Plantactinospora sp. BC1: one gene and its partner. The protein of the gene in region 2 binds, or shares a complex with, the protein of the main gene of each other region. Links are inferred from orthologs where the notes say so. Each region holds a gene or a part of one and is shown on either strand. Other genes may lie near its edges.

Region 1 (14,005 bases), 850 kb from region 2 along the record:
GTGTCGGGAGAGCATCTCCTCGAGCTGGGTACGCATCCGGAGGATCTCCCGAGCCTGGATCTCGATGTCCGAGCCCTGCCCGTAGCCGCCCTCGGTGGCCGGCTGGTGGATGATGATCCGGGAGTTCGGCAGCGCCATGCGCTTGCCGGGGGTACCGGCGGCGAGGAGTACGGCCGCGGCGCTGGCCGCCTGCCCGAGGCAGACGGTCTGGATGTCCGGCCGGACGTACTGCATCGTGTCGTAGATCGCCGTCATGGCGGTGAACGAGCCGCCGGGCGAGTTGATGTACATGATGATGTCGCGGTCCGGGTCGGTGCCCTCCAGCGTCAGCAGCTGGGCCATCACGTCGTTGGCCGACGCGTCGTCCACCTGCACGCCGAGGAAGATGATCCGGTCCTCGAAGAGCTTGTTGTAGGGGTTCGACTCCTTGACGCCGTACGAGGTGCGCTCGACGAAGGAGGGCAGGACGTACCGGTTGTGCACGGGCTGGAAGCCACCACCGGCAAGCAGGGTCGGGTCAGTCATCGTTTCCGCTCCTCAGCTCAGGGTCCCGGCGCCTTCCGGAACCTGCGCGGCTCCGGTGATCACCTTGTCGATGAAGCCGTAGTCCTTGGCCTCGGTGGCGGTGAACCAGCGGTCCCGGTCCGAGTCGGCCTCGATCTGGGCCTGGTCCTGGCCGGTGTGGTGGGCCACCCGCTCCTGGAACATCCGCTTGGTGTAGAGCATCTGCTCCGCCTGGATGGCGATGTCCGATGCCGTACCGCCCATGCCGCCGGAGGGCTGGTGCATCATGATCCGCGCGTGTGGCAGGGCGTAACGCTTGCCCTTGGTGCCGGCGCAGAGCAGGAGCTGGCCCATCGAGGCGGCCATGCCCATGGCGACCGTGGAGACGTCGTTGTCGATGAATTGCATGGTGTCGTAGATCGCCATGCCGGAGTAGACCGAGCCACCCGGCGAGTTGATCCACAGGTTGATGTCGCGGCCGGGGTCCTCCGCGGCGAGTAGCAGCAGCTGTGCGCAGATGCGGTTGGCGACCTGGTCGGTCACCTCGCTGCCAAGGAAGATGATCCGCTCCTTGAGCAGCCGGTTGTAGACCGAGTCGTCGAGGTTGCCACCAAGTGCGTCCGCACCGCGGGCTTCGGTCACCCGCAGGGGCATAGCTGAGAAGTCTGAACCAGTCATGGCAGCCCTTCGCTCTCCGTGCGTCTTACGCCCGACATTAACCGCTGGCCGGGGTCGTAACGTCCCGGTCCGGGCACTGTTCGCTAACAGCGCAGTTGCCGGCGGTACGGCAGCGGCGTGCTGACCGCCGGGGCGTACCCGGTGGGGTTCTGGTTGGTCGGGCCCGGAGCGGAGCGTCCGGGCCCGGCGGTCCGCGACCCCGCGCGGCTCAGTGCTCGTGGTCGTGGTCGTGCTCCTCGCCACTCGCGGCGCGGAGCTCGTCCATGTTGATCGGGTTGCCGGCCGAGTCGGTGATCTTGATCCGCTCCATCACCATGGCCAGCGCCTTGCCGCGCCGGACGTCGCCGAAGACCGCGCCGGCCGCGCCGGAGCGGACGAGCTGGTCGTAGTACTGCTGAGGGGCCATCCCGGCGCGCTGCGCCCGGTGCACGATCTCGTGCCCGAACTCGTCGTCGGAGACCTGGACCTGCTCGGCGTCGGCCAGGGTGTCCAGCAGCAGCTGGATCTTCACTCCCTCGGTGGCCGCGTCCTTCAGCTCGGCGTCGATCTGCTCCTCGGTCTTCTCCTCGGAGGTCAGGTATTCCTCCAGGGAGGCGCCGATCCGCTCAAGCTGGTCGACCATGGCCTGCTTGCGGTGCTCGACCTCCTCGCGCACGACCCCCTCCGGAGCCGGCACGTCGGCGGCCGCCACCATCTGCTCCAGGGCGCGGTCCCGGGCGGCGTAGATCTGCTCGATCTTCTTCGACCGGCTCACCCGCTCGCGGATGTCGCCACGCAGCTCGTCGAGGGTGTCAAACTCGCTGGCGAGCTGAGCAAAATCGTCGTCGAGCGGCGGAAGTTCCTTCTCCTTGACCGTGCGGACCGTCACAGCGACGTCGGCGTCCCGGCCGGCGAAGTCGCCGCCGACGAGCTGGGTCTGGAAGGTGGTCGAGTCGCCGGCCGAGAGGCCGACCAGCACCTCGTCCAGCCCCGGCAGGAGCTGCTTGCTGCCGACCTCGTGCGAGATGTTGGTGGCCGAGCCACCCGGCACCTCCTCGCCGTCGACGGTCGCGGCCAGGTCGATCTGCACGTAGTCGCCCTCCTGGGCGGCCCGCTCGACCGTCTTGAGGGTGGCGAACCGCTCCCGCAGACTGGCAACCTGGGCGTCGATCTCGCTCTCGTCGATCTGGAGCTCGTCGACGGTCACCTCGACCGTGGAGAGGTCGGGCAGCGTGATCTCGGGCCGGACGTCGACCTCGGCGGTGAACTTCAGCGAGTCACCGTCGTTGAACTCGGTGATCTCGACCTCGGGCCGGCCCAGCGTCTTCACGTCGTGCTCGCGGACCGCGGCGAGAATGTTCTCCGGGATGGCGTCCTGGACGGCCTCGTTCAGCACCGTGCCCCGGCCGACCCGCTGGTCGATCACGGCGGCCGGCACCTTGCCGCGCCGGAAGCCCGGGACGTTGACCTGCGAGGCGATCTCCCGGTACGCCTTCTTGAGGCTCGGCTCGAGCTCGACGAACGGCACCTCGATGGCGAGCCGCACGCGCGTCGGGCTCAGAGTCTCGACGGTGCTCTTCACAGGCGTACTCCTTGACGGATCTCGATCTTAATTCTGGGCCGGTCTTCAGCCCATCGCCGGTCTTCAGCCCATCGAGTGTAGGCGAGCCGGCAGCGGCGGCTGACGGCGCGGGGTGGTAGGACTCACCCCGCAGCCGAGGCTCACCCGCCCCGCGACCGAGGCTCTCCCCCGCAGCCACAGCCGCGGGCGACAGTCGGGGTGGCGGGATTTGAACCCACGGCCCCTCGCTCCCAAAGCGAGTGCGCTACCAAGCTGCGCCACACCCCGTGGCGGTGAAGAGTGTATGCCGTCCGGTCAGGGTCGCGCCCGCCCGGTCTCCGTGCCGGACCGCCGTGTCGTCCCGATCCAGCTTGATCCTGGCGTACGCGGGGTGCTGGCACTTCCGGTTCCGGCTGTCGGTGAGGGGTGGGCGGCTGTCGGTGAGGGGTGGGCGGCGCTCGGCGGGATGCCGGTATCCAGGGGGCGGGGCGACCCGTTAGGCTATCCGTCGCGTCCCGAGATGATCGGGGCGAGCGCGGGCGTAGCTCAATGGCAGAGCTTCAGTCTTCCAAACTGACGGTGCGGGTTCGATTCCCGTCGCCCGCTCCAGTCCTTCCGGCCCAGGTCAGCGGCAGTTTCGCCGAGCCTGGGCCGTTCTGTTTCCGGCTCTGATCGATCTTGCGGGCCATTGGTGTGGGACGGGCTGGTCAAGTAGCACCTGCGCGGCAAGCGGCTCCCTCCGGTCGCCGGCCCGACAGGTAGAGGCTCACTGCGAGGATCGGTCGGTGGCCAGCCGGGAGGCACGGACGAGGACCTGGGCCTGGTCGCCGGAACGACCGTCGTAGCCGATCTTCACGCCCTCCAGCCACACCCACTCGTCCTGCTCCGGCCGATTCGCCACCAGCCGTACGCCGGTCACCCACAGCACCACCGGGCCCTCTGTCGGACGGAGCCGGTCGGCGGCGGACAGCCGGATCACCTCGCCGAGCCGCACCCGAAGGTCGAACACGACGCCCCCTCGCTACCGGCGGACGTCCCGCCGAGACCGAACGCCGAGCCGGAGCGGCCAGACGGAGGCCGGCGAGGCGGACGAAGACGTCGCGCCGGTCGAGCGCCTGCCCGCGCTGATCGAGGACGTAGCCGGTCAGCCAACACCAGCCGTGGTATGTCGGACGGCCACAGACCACGGTCACTCGGAGCAGGATCGACCGGCCTCCGGCGAACTGGACCGACGCGTGACCATCCAGCAACAACAGGTCACCCGGCTTGGAACCACCCGCCATCCCTCCCCACTCGTTGGACGGGCGTCGAGGCGGGCGGGCATTCGGACGGCCGTACGTCGACCGTGCGGCCTGGCGCCGGCACCCACCCCGACGCCCAGCTCACGAAACAGTCACCGGACCCGAGCCCGCACAGTCCAGAGACGACGGCCGCGCCACCGCTCGCCTGAACAGCGGTGCCACTCCCACCGACCGCTGATGGCACCGGCGCCTTGTGACATCGACTCTCTCTTCCCAGGTGACAGCGGCTCGAAGGTCGGAAGACCGATGCCAACAGGGTCGATCAGAAACGGAGACGCTCCGACCCCACGGTTGGACAACTTGGGACGTCTTGACTAGTTTGAACCCGTCCCCACTTGTCCAGGGCGAGGGTCAGGGCATGCCGAACGACCGGCTACGTGACGTACTTCTGCGCAACGGGCTGACTCCCGTCGCCGTCGCCGAGAAGCTGGGCGTCGATCCGAAGAGCGTCGAACGATGGATGACGCAGGACCGGACGCCGTACCCCCGTCACCGGCACGCGATCGCGGCCCTGGTCCGCGAGAGTGAGTCGTACCTGTGGCCAAACGCGGTCTCGTCGGAGAGGGCGACCCGGATAGCTCAGTCGGAGGTTGTACAGGTCTACCCCCGGCGTGCCGCAGTACCGTCCGACCTTTGGGGCAGGCTCCTCCGCAACGCAGACAGCCAGATCGGCATCCTGGTCTACGCCGGCCTGTTCCTCGTGGAGCAAGAGCCCAGGCTGGTCCACCTTCTGAAAACCAAGGCGGTTGAGGGAGTGAAGGTCCGTGTCCTGCTCGGCGACCCTGAGGCGAAGGCGATTGCGTTGAAGAGCGTCGAGGAGGGAACCGCCGGGGTCATGAGAGCGAAGATCGAGCAGGTCATGCGGTATTACCGCCACCTACGAGGCGTCGCCAACACGCAGGTGCGCTTCCACCACACCACGCTCTACAACTCGATCTACCGTTTTGACGACGAGATGCTGGTCAACACCCACGTCTACGGCTTCCCTGCCCCCCACGCCCCGGTGCTGCACATCCGCAAGCTCTCCGGCGGCGACCTGTTCGACACGTACGCCGACAGCTTCGACCGGGTGGAGGCCGCAGCACGCCCGGCCTGGCCGGCAGAGGTGACAGCCTAGACATGACCAGGACCGATCACTACCACGAGCCAGACGCGCCGAAGGCCAACAGCATCGTTGTCGCCGTCACCGTGTTCGTTCGGGACGACCAGGACCGCGTACTGCTCATCCAGCGGGCCGACAACGGACTGTGGTCCATCCCCGGCGGCGGCCACGAGATCGGTGAGTACATCGCCGACACGGCGGTCCGGGAGACGCACGAGGAGACCGGCATCGACGTGGAGGTGACCGGGATCGTCGGCGTCTACTCCGACCCCAACCATGTCGTCGAGTACTCCGACGGCCAGGTACGCCAGCAGTTCTCCGTCTGCTTCCGGGCCGAATACCGAGACGGCAGCCCGACAACCAGCGACGAGTCACCTTCCGTCCGCTGGGTAGCACGCGACGAGCTGGACGATCTGACCATTCACCCATCGATCCGACTACGGATCGAGCACGGCTACGATCGCCGCGATCCCTACATCGGTTAAGCCAGCGACCTCCGGGCCAACCGCTGCTCCGTACGCCGCACTGCGGCCACGATCTCCGGCTCGGCCCGATTGATGAAACGGGTCACCAGATGCTCAGGTCCGTAACGGGAGCAGATCTCCGCCAACCGCTCCAGCACCTCGAAGCTCTGCCCGTCCGGACCGGTCGTCATGTCGGCGTAGCAGAGAGCATCGGTGACCGGGCCTTCTTCCCGCTCGAACTCCTCGCGCAACGCCTGGCCGAGCCCGCGCTCCTCTGCCTCCAGCCAGGCACAGGAGTGATGGGCGACCAGTGCGGTGACGCGCTCGTCAACCTGTTGTCGCCGGAGCCACCGGGCACCGTCCAGCGAGTGGAAGCCGGTATCCACAAGTCCCGGGCTGTAGCCCACGTCGTGAAGCCACGCGGCAGCGATCAAGGTTTCCCGATCCGAGGACGGGACCGCACCAGCAGCTTCATCTGCTTTGGCTGCGACGGCTTGGACATGTCGCCACCGGCGAGGCAGCGTCTCCTCTAGCCGCTGCCGGGCGAGGGAGCGAGCGGCAGCGACAGCAGCGGTCATGTGAAGGAGCCTACGTAGCCGCTCCATGCCTCCCTACCCGCGTGGCGCGTGCTGGCGGTGGGAAGCACATCTACGCTGCCGGGAGTGACCGCCTCCCAGCAGCCACCTATGGCAACGCCACGCGTTGCCGCAGGCGCCCTCTTCTTTGACGCCGCCGGCCGCGTGCTCCTCGTGCGCCCCAGCTACAAGCAGGGCTGGGAGATCCCTGGTGGCTACGTCCAGCTCGGCGAGTCACCCCGCGCCGCTTGCATGCGGGAGGTTCAGGAGGAGCTTGGTCTCACAGTTGACGTGGGCGCTCTCCTCGTCATCGACTGGGCGCCCGCTGCCAACGAGGGTGACAAGCTCCTTTTCGTCTTCGACGCGGGCCCTTTCGACGGTGACCGCCAACGCCGCATCGCCTTCACCGACGGCGAAATCACCGAGTGGCGGTTTGTCGCCGTCGAGGACTTGGACGACTACGGGCCAGACCGCCTGATCCGTCGCATCCGTACGGCGATCGCAGGCAGGACCCGAGGGCGCACGATCTATGCCGAACACGGAATGATGGCGGGTCCGCAGCCTGAGACCCTGCCCGAGCCGTGAGACGTTTCTGTACGTCTTCAAGGCGGCCCTTGACCGGCCGCACGCGCCGCCGCCTGAGCGCGCGGAGGGCGGGAAGCCCCTTGGGCCGCCGGATGACGACACGAGATGCGCTGCAGATCACCTCATCGGGCACCACAAGGGCTACCAGCCTCTTCAGACGGGGTCAAGGTCGTTCGTCCGGTAGCGCACTCCACCTTGGCCCCGTCCGGGGAGGCTGGACGGTCTACGACTGCCCGACGAGGAAATCCGCTTTCAAGCAGCTGGTAAACCAGGGCGATGCGGCAATGCATGCGGCTACTAGCTGGACTGGCGTCTGTTCCGGCGAGCCGGGAGAACTCGGTCGATCACTATCACCGGAAGCATGGCGATTGCACCGGCCACGGCGAGTGCCCACCAAGGCCAGTCGCTGAGGAAGAGCCCAGCCGCTGTCAAGATGGCGAAAGTCGACAGATAGGCGAGGTACACGGGCCAGCGCATGCCGCTCAGCCTAGATGGCAGGGGCAATCCCGTCGGCCATGAGCGGTCCGCAAGAGGCCGGTTGACGGCGGGAGAGCGGCGAGAGATGAGGAGAAGCAGAAACGCTGGTAGACCGCCGTCCGCGCAGCTTGTCGGGCCGCCCGTTTTGATCTCGTAATGCGTCGGTCGTTGTCCGGGGATGCCACCGGACAATGCCGTGACGATCGCACGGGTTGCTGGGGCATCGTCGAGCGTAGGGCGATCACTGCCGAGCCGCTTCGCGGCTTGCCACCGGAGTACGTGGTCCAGGCGCACGGTGAACCGGCGCCACGGCAAGCCGTCCCGGCCCGAAGGCCGGGGCGGGAAGCCGTACGACGCCGGCCAGTCGCCCTGAGGTCGAGCGCGTGCCAGCCACGTGCCAGAAGCCGATGCCGTAGACGGTCACCAGCGGGCAGTACCGGTCATCGCCATCCCGCCGTTGACCAGGCACAACGGACAGATCTGGGCAGGCGGAAACGATCTTCCAAACTGACGGTGCGGGTTCGATTCCCGTCGCCCGCTCCAGTCCTTCCGGCCCAGGTCAGCGGTGGTTTCGCCGAGCCTGGACCGTTCTGTTTCCGGCTCTGATCGATCTTGCGGGCCATTCGCGGGCCAGTAGCGCCGTCTCCCTTCCGGGGCGGTTTTGTCGCCGCCGAGGACTTGGACACCTACGGACCGGAGCGCCTCATCCGCCGCATCCGTATGGCGATCACAGCCAGGATCCGGGGCGCACGATCTACGCCGAACACCGAATCGATGATCAGGTGGATGGGGTTTCGGACTCGGCGCGTCGCGGGACTGGTCAGCTCTGTAGGCGCTGCGCCCAGAAGAGGGCGTGTCCGCTGGCGCCTTCCGGGATGAAGTCCTCGGCTGTGATCGTCAGTCCCGCCTGTTGTAGCCAGGACCGGTAGGTGGGGGCGTCGGCGTGGCTCCACCACATGGTGGCGGAGCCGTCGAGCCAGTTGTCCTCGGTACCGGTCCAGGCGCTGTTGCCGACGGTGGTCAGCAGCCAGCCACCGGGGCGTAGCCAGGTGGCGATGCTGTTGAGGAGCCGGGGTTGGTCGGCCAGGGGCATGTGGATGAGGGCGTAGAGGCAGACCACGGCGTCGAACGAGCCCGGTGGCAGGTCGAGTTGCGTGGCGTCGTCACGGAAGAAGGTGCCGGTCGGTACCAGGCGGCGTGCCCGCTCGATCTGCACGTCGCTGATGTCGACGCCGGTGACGTGGTGCCCAGCGTTGGCGAGGAAGCGGGCGACCGGCACGCCGCACCCGCATCCGAGGTCGAGGACCGCTGCTGACGCCGGTAAGCGGCGATGCAGGCCCGCGAGCCAGGGGGCGTACTGACCGTCGTCGGCATCGTCCGATCGATAGTGGTAGGAGAGTGCGTCGTACCCGCGTCGGACCAAGTCGCGCTCGTCGTTGCTGCCCATCCTCGGACGCTACGAGTGCGGGTGGCGCTTGCCGACTCATTTATCGGCACAGGGCTCCTTAGGATCACAGCGCCGCGCGAGATCCTGCTCATGTCTCACGGCGCGGTCGGCGGCCCCGGGCGGCCTGTTGCCAGCCATCAGCTCCACGTCCCGCTCCTGAGCCGGGCTCGTGGGCCGGGTGGTGGCTAGTTCGCAGCAACGGGTCGTACGAGATCGTGCCGCCCGGTACCACTCCCTGACCGTCCGCAGCGTCACCGCCGCCGGTCTCCGCTCGACGACCACCACCTACAGGTTCCTCGTGGTGGCCGAAGCCGCCCGGACCGGTTGACCAGCCGCCGGCCACGGTGGTGGTGGCGGCAACGCTCCAGCCGCCCGCGCTACCGTGGCCGCGCCCGGCCGACCGGGTCGCCGGGACCGGCCCACTCCTCCGCCAGCAGCCCGTAGATCAGGTTGTCCGCCCAGGTGCCCTTGGTCCAGTAGTCCCGCCGCAGGTGCGCTTCCCTGACCATGCCGACCCGTTCGCAGAGCCGCGCCGACGCCTCGTTCAACGCGTTGAGCTGTGCGATCACCCGATGCATCCCGCAGTGTGTGAAGGCGACGCCGAGGAACGCGCGTACCGCCTCGGTGGCGAAGCCACGGCCGGAGACCGACGGGTGAAAGGCCCAGCCCATCTCGCCCCGGGACAGCGTCTCGTCGGCCGGCCACAGGATCAGGTCGCCGACCACCTCGCCCTTGTGCTCCACCACCACCGCCAGCCGGGATTCGATCCCGGTGATGCTGGTGTAGTGGATCCGCCGGCCGACCATCTCGGCCGCGAACTCGCGCGTCCACGGCTCCCACGGGATGTAGCGGGCGACCACTGGGTCGCTGTAGTAGGAGTACAGCGCGTCCACGTCGTCGGGACGGTACTGCCGCAGCAGCAGTCGCTCGGTACGGATCGGCAGTGCCAGCTCAGACATGCTCCCAGTATCGTTCCTGATCTCCGTCGCACCCGGGCTGACCCGGCACGAGCCCCGACCGACCGGCGCCGGCGTCCGGGGAAGAGGAAGAGGCACCGGCCTGCGGGGAAGAGACATCGGCCCGCGAGGAAGAGGCATCGGCCCGCGGGCGGAGCCGAAGGCGGCCGGGCCGGCGTGCGGCGAGCAGGGCCAGTGCGGTGACGCAGGCGGCGGGAATCAGGGCGTACCCGCTGAAGGCCAGCACCACGACGACCGCGCCGAAGGCGACGGCGGCGACCGCCCGCAGCGGCCCCGCCAGCACCCGACAGGCGGCGGCGGTGCAGCCGAGGTAGACGACCAGGAAGAACGTCGTCGGCACGTTGACCAGGGTGGCCAGGCTGATCATCCCACTGCCGAGCAGCCCGATCAGCAGGGCGCCCGAGCCGAGGAGGGCGGCGACCAGCCACGGTGGAACCGTGTCCCGGGCGACCCGGCCGGGCGCCAGCGAGCGGGCCAGGCTGCCGGCGCCGGAGAGGTACGCGAGGACGGCGCCGACGGTGAGCACCACCGCGCCGACGGCGGCCACGGTCTGCCCGGCCGGGCCGACGGCGAGGGTGAGCAGCGCGGCGAGCGGCACCGACGTGCTCGCCTGCGGGCCGAGCGCGGCGACGGTGACGGCGCCGAGCGCCAGGTAGATCACGGTGGTGACGCCGAAGGCGATGCCGATGACGACCGGGAGTTGCCGGCGGGGCTCGGCGAACCGGTTGGTCAGCGGTGCGATCGCCTCCCAGCCGACGAAGGCGAGCATCAGGGTCGAGGCCGCCGGGCCGATCGCCGCCCAGCCGTGCGGCGCGAACGGCGTCCAGTTGGCGGTGCTGCTCGCCGGTGCCGCCCCGGCGACCGCGCCGACGACGATCGTGACGAGCAGCACGACCAGGCCGAACTGCACCGTGGCCGAGGTACGGACGCCGCGCAGCGTCACCCCGAGGGTGCCGAGCAGCAGCACGGCCGCGGTGGCGCAGGCGAGCCCGACGCCGCCGCCGAGCAGGTCGGCGACGTAGTTTCCGCAGGTGACACAGACGATCGGCGCACCGGTGACCACCCCGGCGAGGAAGCACCAGGCGACCGCCCGGCCGACCCGGGGACCGAGACCCGCCTCCGCGTACGCCCGGACTCCGCCGGCCGACGGGTGACGCACGCCGAGGGCGGCGAAGACGACCGCGAAGAGGCCGGACGCGACCAGCAGGCCGGCCCAGGCCAGGATCGACGCCGGTCCGGCCCGGGTCACCGCCAGGCCGGGCAACAGCAGCAGGCCCGGCCCGAGCAGGGCTCCGACGTAGAGCGCGGCTCCGCGCAGCACACCGAGATCGGGTACGACGGCCGCACGCTGGCCGGTCAGGCTCGTCACGCTGGTCATGCCATGGAGTCTTGCAGCGTACCCGAGGCATACGATGGCAAATGTGCGCGCCTGGACTCGCTGCTACGCAACATCGTTGCGTGACATGCAGATGTTGCCGCATCATGTGCCGATGGCCTCGTACGACTCCACGGACCGGGCGATCCTCGACCGCCTCCAGACCGACGGGCGGATCGCCAACGTCGACCTCGCCGAGGCGGTCGCGCTCTCGCCGTCGGCCTGCCTGCGTCGGGTACGCGCCCTCGAACAGGACGGGTTGATCGCCGGCTACCGGGCCGAGCTGGACCGGGCCCGGCTCGGGCTGGACCTGACGGTCTTCATCGAGCTGAAGGTCGGGCAGCACTCCCGGGAGACGGCGGCCCGGATCGAGTCGGTGCTGAGCGGCATCCCCGAGGTCGTCGCCTGTCACGTGATCTCCGGCTCCGCCGACTTCCTGGTGGAGGCGGCGGTGGCCAACCTCGCCGCGTACGAGCGGCTGCTGATCGACCAGATCCTGGTCATCCCGGCGATCGTGGACGCCCGCAGCACCTTCGCCATCCGCACGGTGAAGACCCGTGGACCCCTGCCGCTGAGCCAACTCCGCTGACCCAACCTCCGCTGACCCAACTCCGCTGAGCCAACCTCCGCTGACTCAACCTCCACCTCCGCTGACCGAGCCAGCGCGGCCGGGGACCGCCCGGCAGTCGCGAAATAGGCTGCTCGGCACCGGTACGGTGCGGCATCCTGCTGTCACGGCGTCACCGAACGTGACCCGGGTCAGGAGGTACGGCCGGCGATGGCGGTGGAGCTGTTGCTCTTCGGCGAGGTGCGGGCCCTGGTCGACGGGCGGCCGCTCGATCTCGGGCACGCGCGGCAGCGCTGCGTACTGGCGGCGCTGCTGGTCGACGCCAACCGGATCGTCCCGGCCGACCGGCTGCTGGACCGGGTCTGGGGCGAGCACCGGCCCCGGCACGCCCGCAACGCGCTGGCCGGGTACGTCTCCCGGCTGCGTACCCTGCTCGGCGGCAGCGGCGGGCTCGCCATCACCCACCGGTCGGACGGGTACCTGCTGACGGTGCAGCCGGACGCGGTCGACCTGCACCGGTTCCGCCGGCTGCTCGCCCGGGCCCGCTCCCTCGCCCGTCCCGAGAGCCTCGACACCGGCGGCGAAGCCCCGTCAACACCGCGGATCGACGGCGAGACCCCGGCGGCACTGCTCGAAGCGGCGCTGTCGCTCTGCCGGGGCGAGCCCTTCGGCACCCTCGACACGCCCTGGCTGGCCGGGCTCCGGACCACGCTCGCCGCCGAGCGGCTGGCCGCCGAACTCGACCTGGCCGATCTCGCCCTCGCCGCCGGCCGGCATGCCGAACTCCTCGGCGAACTGGCCGCCCGCGCCGCTGGGTACCCGTTCGACGAGCGGATCGCCGGGCAGGTGATGACCGCGCTCTACCGCTGCGGCCGGCAGGCCGACGCGCTCCGGCACTACCAGGAGGTCCGGTCCCGGCTGGCCGGGGAACTGGGCATGGACCCGGCCCCGGCGCTGCGCCGACTGCACCGGCAGATCCTGACCAACGACCCGACGCTGGACGGCCCGCCCGCGCCGGCCCCGGAGCGGCCCCCGGCCGGCACCGCCACCACCGCGTCGCCGTCGGTGCCGCGACAACTGCCGGCGCCGCCGGTCGCGTTCACCGGCCGGGAGTACGAACTGACCGAACTGGACGGGCTCCTCGACCCGCCCTCGGGTACCGGCGCCACCGCCGTGGTCTCCGGTTCGGCCGGGGTGGGCAAGAGCGCCCTGACGCTGTACTGGGCACACCGCAACGCCGACCACTTCCCCGACGGGCAGCTCTACGTCAACCTGCGCGGCTTCGACCCGGACGGCGTGGTGGTCGCCCCCGAGGAGGCGGTACGCGGCTTTCTCGACGCGTTCGGGATCGCCGCCCGGCGGGTACCGGTGGGGCTCGCCGCGCAGACCGCGCTCTACCGCAGCCTCGTCGCCGGGCGGCGGATCCTGGTCGTCCTCGACAACGCCCGCGACGCCGCGCAGGTACGCCCGCTGCTGCCCGGCGCACCCGGCTGCGCCACCGTGGTGACCAGCCGGAACCGGCTCGCCGGCCTGGTCGCGGTCGACGGTGCCCGGCCGGTCGGCGTCGACCTGTTCAGCCCGGCCGAGGCCCGGCACTTCCTGGCCCGGCGCCTCGGCACCGACCGGGTGGCCGAGGAGCCGGCCGCCGTGGCCGAGATCGCGGCCCGGTGCGCGCGGCTGCCACTGGCGCTGGCCGTGGTGGCCGCCCGTGCCGCCGCCTACCGGAGCTTCCGCCTCACCGACCTGGCCGCCGAGCTGCGGACCGCCGGCGACAGCCTCGACCCGTTCGACGGCGGCGACCCGGCGGCGGACGTCCGGGCGGTCTTCTCCTGGTCCTACCGGGCGCTGAGTCCCACCGCCGCCCAGGTGTTCCGGCTGGTCGGACTCCACCCCGGAGCCGAGTTGACCGGCCCGGCCGTGGCCAGCCTCGCCGGCCTGCCGGTGGCGGCGGCCCGCCGGCCACTGACCGAGCTGGCCCAGGCACACCTGCTCGACGAGCGGTCGCCGGGGCGGTACGCCCGACACGACCTGCTGCGGGCGTACGCCGCCGAGCGGGCCGAGGCGGAGGAGACCGGCACCGACCGGCGTACGGCGGCGAACCGGCTGCTCGACCACTATCTGCACACCGCGTACGCGGCCGACCGGCTGCTCTATCCGCACCGGGACCCGATCGTGCTCGCCGAGCCGGTGCCGGGGGCCGGAGTCGAGTCCTTCGCCGACCAGGCCGGGGCGAGAGCCTGGCTGCACGCCGAGCACCGGACGCTGCACGCCCTGGTCGACTGGGCCGGCCGGACCGGCTTCGACCGGCACTGCTGGGAGCTGGCCTGGAGCCTGACCAGCTTCTTCAACCTCAGCGGGTACTGGCACGACCAGGTCGCCGTGCAGCGTACCGCCCTGGAGGCGGCGGGCCGG
Region 2 (14,020 bases):
GCGGATGCCCTCGCCCTACCGTTGGCGGTCACTTCTTGCCCGCCTTTCCGGCCTTGCGGCGGATGACCTCGCCCTGGTACTTGACGCCCTTGCCCTTGTACGGCTCCGGCGGACGAATCTTCCGGATGTTGGCGGCGACCTCGCCGACCTGCTGCTTGTCGATGCCGGCCACGTGGAACAGGGTGGGCCGCTCGACGGTGAAGGTGATCCCGGCCGGGGCCTTCACCTGCACCGGGTGCGAGAACCCGAGCGCGAACTCCAGGTCGCTGCCCTTGGCGGTGACCCGGTAACCCGTGCCGGCGATCTCCAGGGTCTTGCGGTAGCCCTCGGTCACACCGACGATCATGTTCGCCACCAGGGTACGGCTCAGGCCGTGCAGCTCCTTGGCCTTGCGCTCGTCGTTCGGCCGGTTGACGTGCAGCTCGCCGTCCTCGCCCCGCTCGGCCGTGATCGGCTCGGCCAGGGTGTGCGACAGCTCGCCCTTCGGCCCCTTGACCTTGACGGTCGAGCCGTCGATGGTCACCTCGACGCCGGAGGGCACCGGGATCGACTTACGTCCAATACGCGACATTTCTCTCTGTCTCCCGTTACCAGACGAAGGCGAGGACTTCCCCGCCAACGCTCCGCTTGCGGGCCTGCCGGTCGGTCAGCAGCCCCTGGGACGTCGAAATGATCGCCACGCCCAGTCCACCGAGCACCCGCGGGAGCCCGTCCGACTTGGCGTACACCCGGAGGCCGGGCTTGGACACGCGCTTGATGCCGGCCAGGCTCCGCTCCCGGTTCTGGCCGTACTTCAGCTCGACGACCAGTCGCTTGCCGACGACGCCCTCCTCGGGCTCCTCGACAGCCCAGGTGGCGATGTAGCCCTCGGACTTGAGGACCTCGGCGATGTTCGCCTTGATCTTCGAGTAGGGCATCGTCACCCGGTCGTGGTACGCCTGGTTGGCATTACGCAGACGCGTCAGCATGTCTGCGATCGGGTCGGTCATCGTCATGGATCTCGTCAGCCTTTCTCGCCGGGGTTCCCGGGGCAGTGGCCCGGGCCTACGGCGTTGCGATCCTCGCCCCGGATATCGGTCGGGACGTGGCTGGGCCCAAAGCGGGTGGCGTCGCGGTCCTCGCTCCGCCACCCACGGATGGGGCGCAGTGTCACCAGGAAGCCTTCGACACGCCGGGCAGCTCACCGCGGTGGGCCATCTCCCGGATGCAGACCCGGCAGAGGCCGAACTTGCGGTAGACCGCCTTCGGCCGCCCGCAACGCTGGCAGCGGGTGTACGCGCGAACCGAGAACTTCGGCTTCGCGGCGGCCTTGAGGATCAGCGCCTTCTTCGCCATATCAGTCCTCAGTTCTCCTTGAACGGGAAGCCCAGGAGCTTGAGCAGCGCCCGGCCCTCGTCGTCGGTCTTGGCGGTGGTCACCACCGTGATGTCCATGCCCCGTACGCGGTCGATCCGGTCCTGGTCGATCTCGTGGAACACCGACTGCTCGGTCAGGCCGAACGTGTAGTTGCCGTTCCCGTCGAGCTTGCGCCCGTCCAGACCGCGGAAGTCCCGGATCCGGGGCAGCGCGATGGAGAGGAGCCGGTCCAGGAACTCCCACATCCGGTCGCCGCGCAGGGTCACCTTCGCACCGATCGGCATGCCCTCGCGGAGCTTGAACTGCGCGATGGACTTGCGGGCCCGGCGGACCTGCGGCTTCTGGCCGGAGATGGTGGCCAGGTCGCGTACGGCGCCGTCGATCAGCTTCGCGTCCCGGGCCGCCTCGCCGACACCCATGTTGACGACGATCTTGACCAGTCCGGGCACCTGCATCGGGTTGCCGTACTGGAACTGCTCGCGGAGCTGCCCCACGATCTCTTCGCGGTACCGCTGCTTGAGCCGGGGCAGCGTCTTGGTCTCGGTTGCCGTCATCACAGGTCCTTACCGGTGCTACGCGCGATGCGGACCTTCTGGCCGCCCTCGTCGATCCGGTACCCGACCCGCGTCGGGTTGCCGTCGGAGTCCACGACCATCACGTTCGAGACGTGGATCGCGGCCTCCTGCGTGACGATGCCGCCGGTCTTCGCCCCGCGCTGGGTGGTGCGGATGCGGGTGTGCTTCTTGACCCGGTTCACGCCCTCGACCAGGACCTTGTCCTGCCGCGGGTAGGCCGCGATGACCTTGCCCTTGGCACCCTTGTCCTTGCCGGCGATGACGATGACTGTGTCGCCCTTCTTGACCTTCACGGTTTACAACACCTCCGGCGCGAGCGAGATGATTTTCATGAACCGCTTGTCCCGCAGCTCACGGCCAACCGGGCCAAAGATACGGGTACCTCGTGGGTCGCCACCATCCTTGATGATCACGGCCGCGTTCTCGTCGAATCGGATGTACGAGCCGTCCGGCCGCCGCTTCTCCTTGGCGGTGCGGACGACGACCGCCTTGACGACGTCGCCCTTCTTCACACCGGCACCGGGAATGGCGTCCTTGACCGTGGCCACGATGACGTCGCCGATGCCCGCGTAGCGCCGACCGGAGCCACCGAGCACCCGGATGCACAGGATCTCCCGGGCACCCGTGTTGTCGGCGACGCGCAGTCGCGACTCCTGCTGAATCACGTCTATCTCCTATGTCTGCCAGTTCTCAGCCGGCGGTTCATCCGGCCTGCCTTCGTCGACCGAAGTACCGTGCCGGCTGAGCTTGGCGGAACCCTGAGCCTGCGGTACGGCTCTTACTTGGCCTTCTCGAGGATCTCCACAACCCGCCACCGCTTGGTGGCGGAGAGCGGACGGGTCTCCATGAGCAACACCCGGTCGCCCACGCCGCACGCGTTCTGCTCGTCGTGCGCCTTCAGCTTGCTGGTGCGGCGCATGACCTTGCCGTACAGCGCGTGCTTGACCCGGTCCTCGACCTCGACGACCACGGTCTTTTCCATCTTGTCGCTCACCACGAGGCCCTCCCGGACCTTGCGCTGAGCCCGCGCCTGCGCGGTGGTGGTGGTCTCGTCACTCATGATGCAGTCACCTCAGTCGGCGCGGCCGAAAGCCCAAGCTCACGCTCACGCATGATCGTGTAGATCCGGGCGATCTCCCGGCGGATGACCTGGAGCCGGCGGTTGTTGTCCAGCTGACCGGTCGCCGACTGGACGCGGAGGTTGAACAGCTCCGCCTTGGCCTCCCGGAGCCGGCTGACCAGCTCCTCCTCGGAGAGCTCACGCAGCTCGCTGGCCTTCACGCCCGCGGCCATCAGCTTTCACCCACTTCGCGCGTCACAATGCGGCACTTCATCGGGAGCTTGTGGATCGCGCGACGCATCGCCTCTCGCGCGATCTGCTCGTTGGGGAAGGACATCTCGAAGAGCACCCGCCCCGGCTTCACGTTCGCCACCCACCACTCGGGCGAGCCCTTACCGGAACCCATCCGCGTTTCGGCCGGCTTCTTGGTCAGGGCCTGGTCCGGGAAAACGGTGATCCAGACCTTGCCACCACGCTTGATGTGCCGGGTCATCGCGATACGTGCCGACTCGATCTGCCGGTTGGTCACGTACGCGGGCTCGAGCGCCTGGATTCCGAACTCGCCGAACACCACCCGGTTGCCGCCCTTCGACGCGCCGTGGCGGTCGGGGTGGTGCGGCTTGCGGAAGCCCTTCGGGGGCTTGCGCGGCATCAGCATCTGTCAGCCCTCCTGCGCTGAGCTGTCCGTTCCGGCGGAACCCGCCGGAGTCGCCGCGGCGGTGGCCGGCGCGGCGCTGTCGTTCGTCGCCTCGGCGGGCGTACCGGAGGCCTCCGCCTGCGCGGCCCGACCCGCCTCGGTGCCACCCGGCGTGGTGCCGGAGGAACCGGAACGGCCGCGACGCGGCCGGTCGGGACGGTCGCCCCGCTCGCGGCGCGGACGCGCCGGACCCGTCTCGGCCGGGGCCTCCCGACCGGGTACGGCGTCGCCCTTGTAGATCCAGACCTTCACGCCGATCCGGCCGAAGGTGGTCCGGGCCTCGAAGAAGCCGTACTCGATGTTGGCCCGCAGCGTGTGCAGCGGCACCCGACCCTCGCGGTAGAACTCGGTACGGCTCATCTCGGCACCGCCGAGCCGGCCGGAGACCTGCACCCGGATGCCCCGCACGATCGGGTTCTTCATCGCGGACTGCATGGCCTTACGCATCGCCCGCCGGAAGCTGACCCGGCTGGAGAGCTGCTCGGCCACGCCCTGCGCGACGAGCTGCGCGTCCGACTCCGGGCTCTTCACCTCAAGGATGTTGAGCTGCACCTGCTTGCCGGTCAGCTTCTCCAGCTCGCCACGGATGCGGTCCGCCTCGGCGCCCTTGCGGCCGATGACGATGCCCGGCCGGGCGGTGTGGATGTCGACCCGCACCCGGTCCCGGGTCCGCTCGATGTCGACCTTCGAGATGCCGGCCCGCTCCAGGCCCTTGGACATCATCCGCCGAATCTTGACGTCCTCGGCGATGTAGTCCTTGTAGAGCTTGTCCGCGTACCAGCGGGACTTCCAGTCGGTCGAGATGCCGAGCCGGAACCCGTGCGGGTGAACCTTCTGCCCCATTACTCGGCACCCTCCGTCTTGCTCTGCGTCTGGCCGCCCTCGGTCGTCGGCTCGGTCGCGGCCGGCTCGGTCGACTTGGTCGCCTTGGCCGGAGCGGCCTTCTTCGCCGCACCCCGCCCGGCCGGGGCCGTCGGCGCCACGGCCTCCACCACGATGGTGATGTGGCAGGTCCGCTTGCGGATCCGGTACGCCCGGCCCTGCGCCCGAGGCTGGAACCGCTTCATCGTCGGGCCCTCGTCCACGAACGCCTCGCTGACGAGCAGCGCGTCGGGGTCCAGCCGCTCGTTGTTCTCCGCGTTGGCGATCGCGCTCGCGAGCACCTTGTAAACCTGCTCACTCGCCGCCTGCGGCGCGAACTGCAGCACCGTGAGCGCCTCCTTCGCGGGCAGACCGCGGACGAGGTTGACCACCCGGCGCGCCTTGGTCGGCGAGATGCGCACGTGTCGCGCAACCGCCCGCGCGCCCGGAAGCACCGGAGCGTCGCCCTTTACTGGCATCGCTGAAACCCCTTGATCCTTTATCCGTGGTCGGCGCTCAGCGCCGGCGGCTCTTCCGGTCGTCCTTCTCGTGACCCTTGAACGTGCGGGTCAGCGCAAACTCACCGAGCTTGTGCCCGACCATCGCCTCGGTGATGAACACCGGGACGTGCTTGCGCCCGTCGTGCACGGCGATCGTGTGCCCGAGCATGTCCGGGATGATCGTCGAACGGCGCGACCAGGTCTTGATGACGTTCTTCGAGCCCTTCTCGTTCTGCGTCTCCACCTTCTTGAGCAGGTGGTCGTCGATGAACGGGCCCTTCTTCAGGCTGCGAGGCATGTCTACCTATCTCCCTTAGCCGCGCTTACGGGTGGCGTAGCGGCGGCGGACGATGAGGCGGTCGCTCGCCTTGCCCTTCTGCCGGGTACGACCCTCGGGCTTACCCTGCGGGTTCACCGGGTGACGACCACCGGAGGTCTTACCCTCACCACCGCCGTGCGGGTGGTCGACCGGGTTCATCGCCACACCACGGACGGTCGGGCGACGGCCCTTCCAGCGCATCCGGCCGGCCTTGCCCCAGTTGATGTTTGACTGGTCGGCGTTGCCGATCTCACCGATGGTGGCCCGGCAGCGCACGTCGACCCGCCGGATCTCGCCGGAGGGCATCCGCAGCGTGGCGTACGCCCCCTCCCGGCCCAGCAGCTGGATGCCGACGCCGGCCGAGCGGGCCAGCTTGGCGCCACCGCCGGGACGCAGCTCCACCGCGTGGACGGTGGAACCGACCGGGATGTTGCGCAGCGGCAGGTTGTTGCCCGGCTTGATGTCGGCGCCCGGACCGGACTCGACCCGGTCGCCCTGCTTCAGGTCCTTCGGCGCGAGGATGTACCGCTTCTCGCCGTCGAGGTAGTGCAGCAGCGCGATCCGCGCGGTGCGGTTGGGGTCGTACTCGATGTGCGCGACCTTCGCCGGCACGCCGTCCTTGTCGACCCGCTTGAAGTCGATCAGACGGTACTGCCGCTTGTGCCCGCCACCGTGGTGCCGCGTGGTGATCCGGCCGTGGGCGTTACGCCCGCCCTTCTTCGGCAGCGGAACCAGCAGCGACTTCTCCGGGGTGGACCGGGTGATCTCGGCGAAGTCGGCGACGCTGGAGCCACGCCGGCCCGGCGTCGTCGGCTTGTACTTACGGATAGCCATTGTCTATACCCCTCAGCTGACCGGGCCGCCGAAGGCCTCGATACGGTCACCGTCAGCCAGCTTCACCATCGCCCGCTTGGTGTTCTTGCGCTTGCCGTACCCGGTGCGGGTGCGCTTGCGCTTGCCCTCGCGGTTGAGCGTGTTCACCGTCAGGACGCGCACGTCGAAGATCTGCTGAATCGCGATCTTGATGGCGGTCTTGTTGGCGTCCGGGTGCACCAGGAAGGTGTACCAGTTCTTGTTCAGCTCGCTGTAGCTCTTCTCTGAGACGACCGGCGCGAAGATGATGTCTCGCGGGTCGGCGATGGTGCTCACTTCTCGCTCTCCTCACCCTGCGCCCCACCACGGACACCCAGGAACTCGTCCAGGGCCTCCTTGGTGAAGACCACGTCGTCGGCCACCAGCACGTCGTACGTGTTGAGCTGGCTCGCCTCCAGCAGGTGTACCCGGGGCTCGTTGCGCAGCGAGAGCCAGTTCAGCTCGTCGGTGCTGCTGAGCACGACCAACACCCGCCTGGCCTCGGTCGCCTTGCGCAGCGCGGTGAGGGCTGCCTTGGTCGACGGCTTGTCGCCGGAGACGAAGGTCTCGACCACGTGCACCTGGCCGCCGCGGGCCCGGTCCGAGAGGGCACCCCGCAGCGCGGCGGCCTTCATCTTCTTCGGGGTCCGCTGGCTGTAGTCACGCGGGACCGGCCCGTGCACGACGCCACCGCCGGCGAACTGCGGCGCGCGGATCGAACCCTGCCGGGCCCGACCGGTGCCCTTCTGCTTGTACGGCTTCTTGCCGCCACCGGCGACCTCGCCACGGGTCTTGGTCTTGTGCGTGCCCTGCCGCGCGGCGGCGAGCTGGGCGACCACGACCTGGTGCATCAGCGCGATGTTGGCCTGCACGTCGAAGACCTCGGCGGGCAGCTCGACCGAGCCGCTCTTGGTGCCCTCGGCGGTCAGCACGTCAACGGTGGTCATGCCGCACCGCCCTTCTTGGCCACGACCTTGGCGGCCGAGCGGACCAGCACCAGCGCGCCCTTGGGGCCGGGGACGGCGCCGCGGACCAGGAGCAGGTTGTTCTCCGGGTCGACCGCCTGGATGGTGAGGTTCTGCACCGTGTAGCGCGCCCCACCCATCCGGCCGGCCATCCGGGTGCCCTTGAAGACGCGGCCGGGGGTCGCGCAGGCGCCGATCGAACCGGGCGAGCGGTGCTTGCGCTCGACACCGTGGCTGGCGCGCAGACCGTGGAAGCCGTGCCGCTTCATGGGACCGGCGAAGCCCTTGCCCTTGGTGCGGCCGGTCACGTCGATCGGCGTACCGACGGCGAACGCCTCGACGCTGACCTCCTGACCCAGCTCGTAGTCGGCGGCGTCGGTGGTGCGCAGCTCGACGATGTGCCGGCGCGGCGCCACGTTGGCCTTGGCGTAGTGGCCGCCGATCGGCTTCTTGACCTTCCGGGGGTCGACCACGCCGTACGCCAGTTGGACCGCGGAGTAGCCGTCCTTCTCAGCGGTGCGGACCTGGGTGACGACGCACGGTCCGGCCTGCACCACGGTCACCGGGACAACCTTGTTGTTGTCCCAGACCTGGGTCATGCCGAGCTTGGCGCCCAGGATGCCCTTCACTTGCCTGTCCATTAGTCCGGTCCCTACAGCTTGATCTCGATGTCGACGCCAGCCGGCAGGTCGAGGCGCATGAGCGAATCGACCGTCTTGGGGGTCGGGTCGATGATGTCGATCAGACGCTTGTGCGTGCGCATCTCGAAGTGCTCACGCGAGTCCTTGTACTTGTGCGGCGAACGGATCACGCAGAAACGGTTGATCTCCGTGGGCAGCGGCACCGGGCCCGCGACCTGAGCCCCGGTACGCGTCACCGTCTCAACGATCTTGCGCGCCGAGGAGTCGACCACCTCGTGGTCGTACGCCTTGAGCCGGATGCGGATCTTCTGTCCCGCCATGGTGGCCTCTGTTCCTTCTCTCGCCTTGTCCGTCCCGCCCGCCCGCTCCAGCGGAGCCGCTCTCCCGGAGGGGGAGCGGGATGTTCCATGCCGGGCTCGGGCGCTGCCCAGTTCCCGTGCTGTCCGACCCCCGCGGTCGGGCGTGTCGCACCCCGGGGCCGGACTCCACCCCGGAAAGTCCGAGGCGGTCCCGCCCGTGCGGGAAGTATCGGGGCGCCGGGGATAGATCAACTACCTCCGGACGCCCAGCAAGGGTGGCTGGCTGCTGACAGCCAGCCACCCCGCCGGTACGCAACCTGACCAGTATGCCGTACTACCGCACGGCAACGCTAATCGGGGTTACCTGAATTACTTGATTACTTGACGATCTTCGTGACGAACCCGGCGCCGACCGTCCGGCCGCCCTCGCGGATGGCGAACTTCAGGTTCTCCTCCATCGCGATCGGCTGGATCAGCTTGACCGACATCGTGGTGTTGTCACCCGGCATGACCATCTCGGTGCCCTCGGGCAGCGTGACGACGCCGGTAACGTCCGTGGTCCGGAAGTAGAACTGCGGACGGTAGTTCTGGAAGAACGGGGTGTGCCGGCCGCCCTCCTCCTTGGAGAGGATGTAGACGGTCGCCTCGAACTCCGTGTGCGGGGTGGTGGTGCCGGGCTTGACGACCACCATGCCGCGCTCGACGTCCTCGCGCTTGATGCCACGCAGCAGCAGACCGACGTTCTCACCCGCACGGGCCTCGTCGAGCAGCTTGCGGAACATCTCGATACCGGTGCAGACCGTCTTCTGCGACTTCTCGCGGATACCGACGAGCTCCACCTCCTCGTTCGGCTTGAGCACACCGCGCTCGGCGCGGCCGGTCACCACGGTGCCCCGACCGGTGATCGTGAAGACGTCCTCGATCGGCATGAGGAACGGCTTCTCGGTCTCGCGCTCCGGCTGCGGAATGGCGGTGTCGACGGCGCTCATCAGGTCCATGAGCTTGTCGGTCCACTCCGGGTCGCCCTCGAGCGCCTTCAGCGCCGAGACCCGGACGACCGGCAGGTCGTCACCGGGGTACTCCTGCGCCGAGAGCAGCTCGCGGACCTCGAGCTCGACCAGCTCGAGCAGCTCCTCGTCGTCGACCATGTCGCTCTTGTTCAGCGCCACGACGATGTAGGGAACGCCGACCTGGCGGGCCAGCAGCACGTGCTCGCGGGTCTGCGGCATCGGGCCGTCGGTCGCCGCGACCACCAGGATCGCGCCGTCCATCTGCGCGGCACCGGTGATCATGTTCTTGATGTAGTCGGCGTGACCGGGGCAGTCGACGTGTGCGTAGTGCCGCGCCTCGGTCTGGTACTCGACGTGTGCGATCGAGATCGTGATGCCCCGGGCCTTCTCCTCCGGCGCCTTGTCGATCTCGTCGAACGGCGTGTACGGGTTCAGGTCCGGCATCCTGTCGTGCAGGACCTTGGTGATGGCCGCCGTCAGCGTCGTCTTACCGTGGTCGATGTGACCAATGGTGCCGATGTTGACGTGCGGCTTAGTCCGCTCGAACTTCGCCTTCGCCACTGGTGTCCTCCTGTGGACTTCTTGGTTCGTACGCCCGGCACGCCATTCGGCGCTCAGGACTCTGTCGACAGCCTTTCCGACCGAGGGTTCCCGGCCGGGAAGTCATGTGGGTCTTGCGGCGGTGAAACCTTCAGGCCCGGTCTAGCAGCCCGGCCCGTGGGCGCCGCGGGCGAGATTACCCGCCCGCCGCGCTCGCGGTATCACCGGCCCGGCACCGGGTCAGTGCGCGTTTCCGCTCACTCACCCGTCGCCTTCGCGATGATCTCCTTCGCCACGCTCGCGGGAACCTCGGCGTAGGAGTCGAACTGCATGCTGTAGCTAGCCCGGCCCTGGGTCTTCGACCGCAGGTCGCCGACATAGCCGAACATCTCCGACAGCGGCACCAGGGCCCGGACGATGCGAGCGCCGCTGCGCTCCTCCATCGCCTGGATGATGCCCCGGCGGGAGTTGAGGTCGCCGATCACGTCGCCCATGTTCTCCTCGGGCGTCGTGACCTCGACCGACATCATCGGTTCGAGTAGTGCCGGATCGGCCTTGCGGGCCGCGTCCTTCAGCACCATCGAACCGGCGATCTTGAAGGCCATTTCCGACGAGTCGACCTCGTGGTACTGGCCGTCCAGCAGGGTCAGCTTCACACCCACCAGCGGGAAGCCGGCGAGGATGCCGTATTGCATGGCGTCCTGGGCACCGGCGTCCACCGACGGGATGAACTCCCGCGGGATCCGCCCACCGGTGACCGCGTTCGCGAACTCGTACGTCGGCGAGTCGTTGTCCAGCGGCAGCGGTTCGAGGCTGACGATGACCCGGGCGTACTGCCCCGAACCACCGGTCTGCTTCTTGTGGGTGTACTCGATCTTCTCCACCTTGCGGCGGATGGTCTCCCGGTACGCCACCTGCGGCTTGCCGATGTTCGCCTCGACGTTGAACTCGCGGCGCATCCGGTCCACCAGGATGTCCAGGTGCAGCTCGCCCATGCCGGAGATGACCGTCTGGCCGGTCTCCTCGTCGAGCTTGACCCGGAAGGTCGGGTCCTCCTCGGCGAGCCGCTGGATGGCGGTGCTCAGCTTCTCCTGGTCGGCCTTGGTCTTCGGCTCGATCGCGACCTCGATGACCGGCTCCGGGAAGGTCATCGACTCCAGGATGACCGGGTTGGCCGGGTCGCAGAGGGTGTCACCGGTGGTGGTCTGCTTCAGGCCCTGTACCGCGATGATGTCGCCAGCCTTGGCGGAGCTGCGCTCCTCCCGCTTGTTGGCGTGCATCTGGTAGATCTTGCCGATCCGCTCCTTGCGGTCCTTGGTGGAGTTGACCACCTGGGACCCGGACTCGACCACGCCGGAGTAGACCCGGAAGTAGGTCAGCTTGCCCAGGTGCTTGTCGGTCTGGATCTTGAACGCGAGACCGGAGAAGGGCTCCGAGGTCGACGGCTTGCGCTGCAACGGGGTCTCCCCGTCGGCGGCCGTGCCCTCGATCGCCGGGATGTCCAGCGGCGACGGCAGGTAGGCGACCACCGCGTCGAGCATGGGCTGGATGCCCTTGTTCTTGAACGCGGTACCGCAGAGCACCGGGTTGGCCTTGCCCTCGATGGTGGCGCGGCGGATGCCGGCCTGGATGTCCTCGACCGAGAGTTCCTCGCCCTCGAGGTACTTCTCCATCACCGAGTCGTCGACGTCGGCCAGGGTCTCCAGCAGCTTCTCGCGCCACTCGGCGGCGGTCTCCGCCAGCTCGGCCGGGATCTCCTCGACCGCGTAGTCCTCGCCCTTCTGGGTCTCCCCGCGCCACGTGAGGGCACGCATGCCGACGAGGTCCACCACGCCGATGAAGTCGGACTCGGCGCCGATCGGCACCTGGAGCACCAGCGGGGTGGCGTTGAGCCGGTCGATCATCATCTGCACGCAGCGGAAGAAGTCCGCGCCGGTCCGGTCGAGCTTGTTGACGAAGCACATCCGGGGGACGTTGTACTTGTCGGCCTGACGCCAGACGTTCTCCGTCTGCGGCTCCACGCCGGCGACGCCGTCGTAGACGGCCACCGCACCGTCGAGGACCCGCAGCGACCGCTCGACCTCGACCGTGAAGTCGACGTGGCCGGGCGTGTCGATGATCTGGATCGTGTGGCCCTTCCACTCGCACTTGGTGGCGGCGGAGGTGATGGTGATGCCCCGCTCCTGCTCCTGCTCCATCCAGTCCATGACGGCGGCGCCCTCGTGGACCTCACCGATCTTGTAGGTGATGCCGGTGTAGAACAGGATTCGCTCGGTGGTAGTGGTCTTACCGGCATCGATGTGCGCCATGATGCCGATGTTGCGTACGTTGGCGAGCGCGTCTGCGGCGGCCACTTCAATCCCTACTTGTCGTCTCGTCGGTGTGATCGCGACCGGTGCCGGGCCCCGGCGCGGCTAACCGCGCCGGAACCCGGAGGCCGTTACCAGCGGTAGTGCGCGAAGGCCTTGTTGGACTCGGCCATCTTGTGGGTGTCCTCACGCCGCTTGACGGCGGCGCCGAGACCGTTGCTCGCGTCGAGCAGCTCGTTCATCAGCCGCTCGACCATCGTCTTCTCCCGGCGGGCGCGGGAGTAGGTGACCAGCCAGCGCAGGCCCAGCGTGGTGGCACGCTGCGGCTTGACCTCGACCGGCACCTGGTAGGTCGCGCCACCGACCCGGCGGCTGCGCACCTCCAGGGTCGGCTTCACGTTGTCCATCGCCCGCTTCAGGGTGACCACGGGGTCGGTGCCGGACTTCTCCCGGCAGCCCTCCAGGGCCTCGTAGACGATGCGCTCGGCGAGCTGACGCTTGCCACGGAGCAGGATCTTGTTCACCAGCTGGGTGACCAGCGGGGAGTTGTAAACCGGGTCCGCGACCAGCGGCCGGCGCGGAGCAGGGCCCTTACGCGGCATGTCAGCTCTTCTCCTTCTTCGCGCCGTAGCGGCTGCGGGCCTGCTTGCGGTTGCGGACACCCTGGGTATCCAGCGAACCGCGGACGATCTTGTAGCGCACGCCCGGAAGGTCCTTCACCCGGCCACCACGGACCAGCACGAGGGAGTGCTCCTGGAGGTTGTGCCCGACGCCCGGGATGTAGGCGGTCACCTCGATCTGGCTGCTGAGCTTCACCCGAGCGACCTTGCGCAGCGCGGAGTTCGGCTTCTTGGGGGTGGTGGTGTACACGCGCGTGCACACGCCGCGCCGCTGAGGACTCCCCTTCAGCGCCGGCGTCTTGGTCTTACTCGTCTTCGCCTGGCGGCCCTTGCGGACCAACTGCTGGATCGTGGGCACCGGGTTTTCCGCTCCCTTCGGCCGCCCTCTGCGACCGCGCCGTGTGTCTTAGCCCCCCACGCGGGTGGCTCTCTTACCTTCCAACCAGGGCCGTCTCGGGACGGTCCCGGCACCCGCGGTCGGGCGTGTCGCCCGCTCGCGGTCTCCGCCGCCGCTCGTCGACGCCGGATTCCAGCCCGTCGGCACGCTGGGGCGTAGCCGACTCGTTTCGACTTTGTCGTGACGTTGCTCGATTGCCACCATGTGGGCTCGGGCACACGCACGAGTTGCCCGGGCATGCCCGGGCACGAGAGGAAAGAGTACCTACCGTGAGTGGGCACGTCAAAACAGGACTCCGGAAGGTTGTCGAGCAACCCCCGGCCAGGCCCGGATCTCCGCGTCGCTCCCGAGAAGCACTGCCGGTTTTCAAGTGTACCGGCTGATCTCGCGATCGGCCCGTCGGCCCGGTAACCCGACATCCGCCGCCCGGACCGGCCCGCCCGTGACCGCGCTCAGGCCAGTTGCAGCAGCACCGCCACGGCCAGCGCGATCACGGTCAGTGCCAGGCCGACGCCGGCACAGCTGATCCCGGCGATCGCCAGGCCCCGGCCGGTGAACCGGACCGGCGGCGCCGTGGCACCCGGTGCGGTTCCGGGCGCCGGGCCGCGGCGACCGGGCCAGAGCGGCCGAGCGCCCGGCGAGGTCTGCCGGCGCCCCAGCTCCCCCAGCAGCAGGCCGGTCACCCCGAGCAGCCCGGCGAGCACCGCGAAGGCGCCAGCCACCCAGCCACCCCAGTCCGCCGGGCTGCTGCCGGCGAGGCCGAGGCAGCCGCCGGCGAAGGCGACCAGCACCGATCCGCCCCCGGTGACCAGCGAGGCCACCGCCGGCCCCGAGGTGACCGGTGCCACCTCCAGATGTACCAGGCCGAACGGGGTACCCGGGACCGCGTCCACCCGGCTCGGCGCCCGCATCGACTCCCGTGGCGGCGCCGGCACCGCCCCGAACCGCGCGCCGCCGGCCAGGCCCGCTCCACCGGCCGGTCCGCCCGTCCCGGGGTACCCGGCCGGGGCCGCCTGCGG

Evidence for each region.
Region 1: the proteins of rpsG (region 2) and tig are in contact, whole or in part, in a crystal structure (PDB 3GTY), measured with the Thermotoga maritima proteins. The link is inferred for Plantactinospora sp. BC1 from one-to-one orthologs. Residues at the interface, in WP_004081843.1 of Thermotoga maritima: Lys34, Lys52, Lys55, Glu59, Arg62, Gln63, Glu66, Asn67, Lys69, Val71, Arg95, Ala109, Lys110, Lys111, Gly112, Arg113, Pro114, Glu117, Glu121, Ile124, Ala125, Tyr127, Asn128, Asn129, Thr130, Gly131, Lys135, Asp139, Arg142, Met143; in WP_004081061.1 of Thermotoga maritima: Glu122, Val124, Val129, Leu130, Tyr133, Glu188, Gly259, Ile262, Tyr263, Glu266, Ser270, Glu273, Gln274, Glu277, Arg308, Gln311, Ile312, Ser315, Tyr316, Glu325, Arg329, Arg336, Leu363, Phe366, Trp367, Arg373, Leu377, Arg381, Leu384, Glu387.

Annotation. Positions count from the first base shown.
Region 1 is NZ_CP028158.1:6,899,086-6,913,090, forward strand. Bases 568-3,464 are described here. They hold tig (trigger factor), read right to left. Parts: upstream 2,744-3,464; coding sequence 1,391-2,743; downstream 568-1,390. Other genes in these bases: C6361_RS30245 (ClpP family protease), read right to left, coding at 568-1,182. Also shown: C6361_RS30240 (ATP-dependent Clp protease proteolytic subunit), read right to left, coding at 1-525; more of C6361_RS30245, read right to left, coding at 538-567; C6361_RS30265 (hypothetical protein), read right to left, coding at 3,489-3,731; C6361_RS30275 (helix-turn-helix transcriptional regulator), read left to right, coding at 4,382-5,140; C6361_RS30280 (NUDIX hydrolase), read left to right, coding at 5,143-5,610; C6361_RS30285 (HD domain-containing protein), read right to left, coding at 5,607-6,167; C6361_RS30290 (NUDIX hydrolase), read left to right, coding at 6,252-6,749; C6361_RS30300 (class I SAM-dependent methyltransferase), read right to left, coding at 8,047-8,673; C6361_RS30305 (GNAT family N-acetyltransferase), read right to left, coding at 9,051-9,632; C6361_RS30310 (APC family permease), read right to left, coding at 9,625-11,028; C6361_RS30315 (Lrp/AsnC family transcriptional regulator), read left to right, coding at 11,141-11,614; C6361_RS30320 (tetratricopeptide repeat protein), read left to right, coding at 11,804-14,005. UniProt on the Bacillus subtilis protein: Involved in protein export. Acts as a chaperone by maintaining the newly synthesized protein in an open conformation. Functions as a peptidyl-prolyl cis-trans isomerase.
Region 2 is NZ_CP028158.1:6,035,959-6,049,978, forward strand. Bases 10,852-13,763 are described here. They hold rpsG (30S ribosomal protein S7), read right to left. Parts: upstream 12,587-13,763; coding sequence 12,116-12,586; downstream 10,852-12,115. Other genes in these bases: fusA (elongation factor G), read right to left, coding at 10,852-12,029; rpsL (30S ribosomal protein S12), read right to left, coding at 12,588-12,962; C6361_RS38340 (hypothetical protein), read right to left, coding at 13,454-13,763. Also shown: rplF (50S ribosomal protein L6), read right to left, coding at 29-571; rpsH (30S ribosomal protein S8), read right to left, coding at 588-995; C6361_RS26445 (type Z 30S ribosomal protein S14), read right to left, coding at 1,150-1,335; rplE (50S ribosomal protein L5), read right to left, coding at 1,344-1,913; rplX (50S ribosomal protein L24), read right to left, coding at 1,910-2,224; rplN (50S ribosomal protein L14), read right to left, coding at 2,228-2,596; rpsQ (30S ribosomal protein S17), read right to left, coding at 2,710-2,991; rpmC (50S ribosomal protein L29), read right to left, coding at 2,988-3,224; rplP (50S ribosomal protein L16), read right to left, coding at 3,224-3,649; rpsC (30S ribosomal protein S3), read right to left, coding at 3,653-4,531; rplV (50S ribosomal protein L22), read right to left, coding at 4,531-5,028; rpsS (30S ribosomal protein S19), read right to left, coding at 5,066-5,347; rplB (50S ribosomal protein L2), read right to left, coding at 5,363-6,202; rplW (50S ribosomal protein L23), read right to left, coding at 6,215-6,517; rplD (50S ribosomal protein L4), read right to left, coding at 6,514-7,167; rplC (50S ribosomal protein L3), read right to left, coding at 7,164-7,826; and 4 more genes.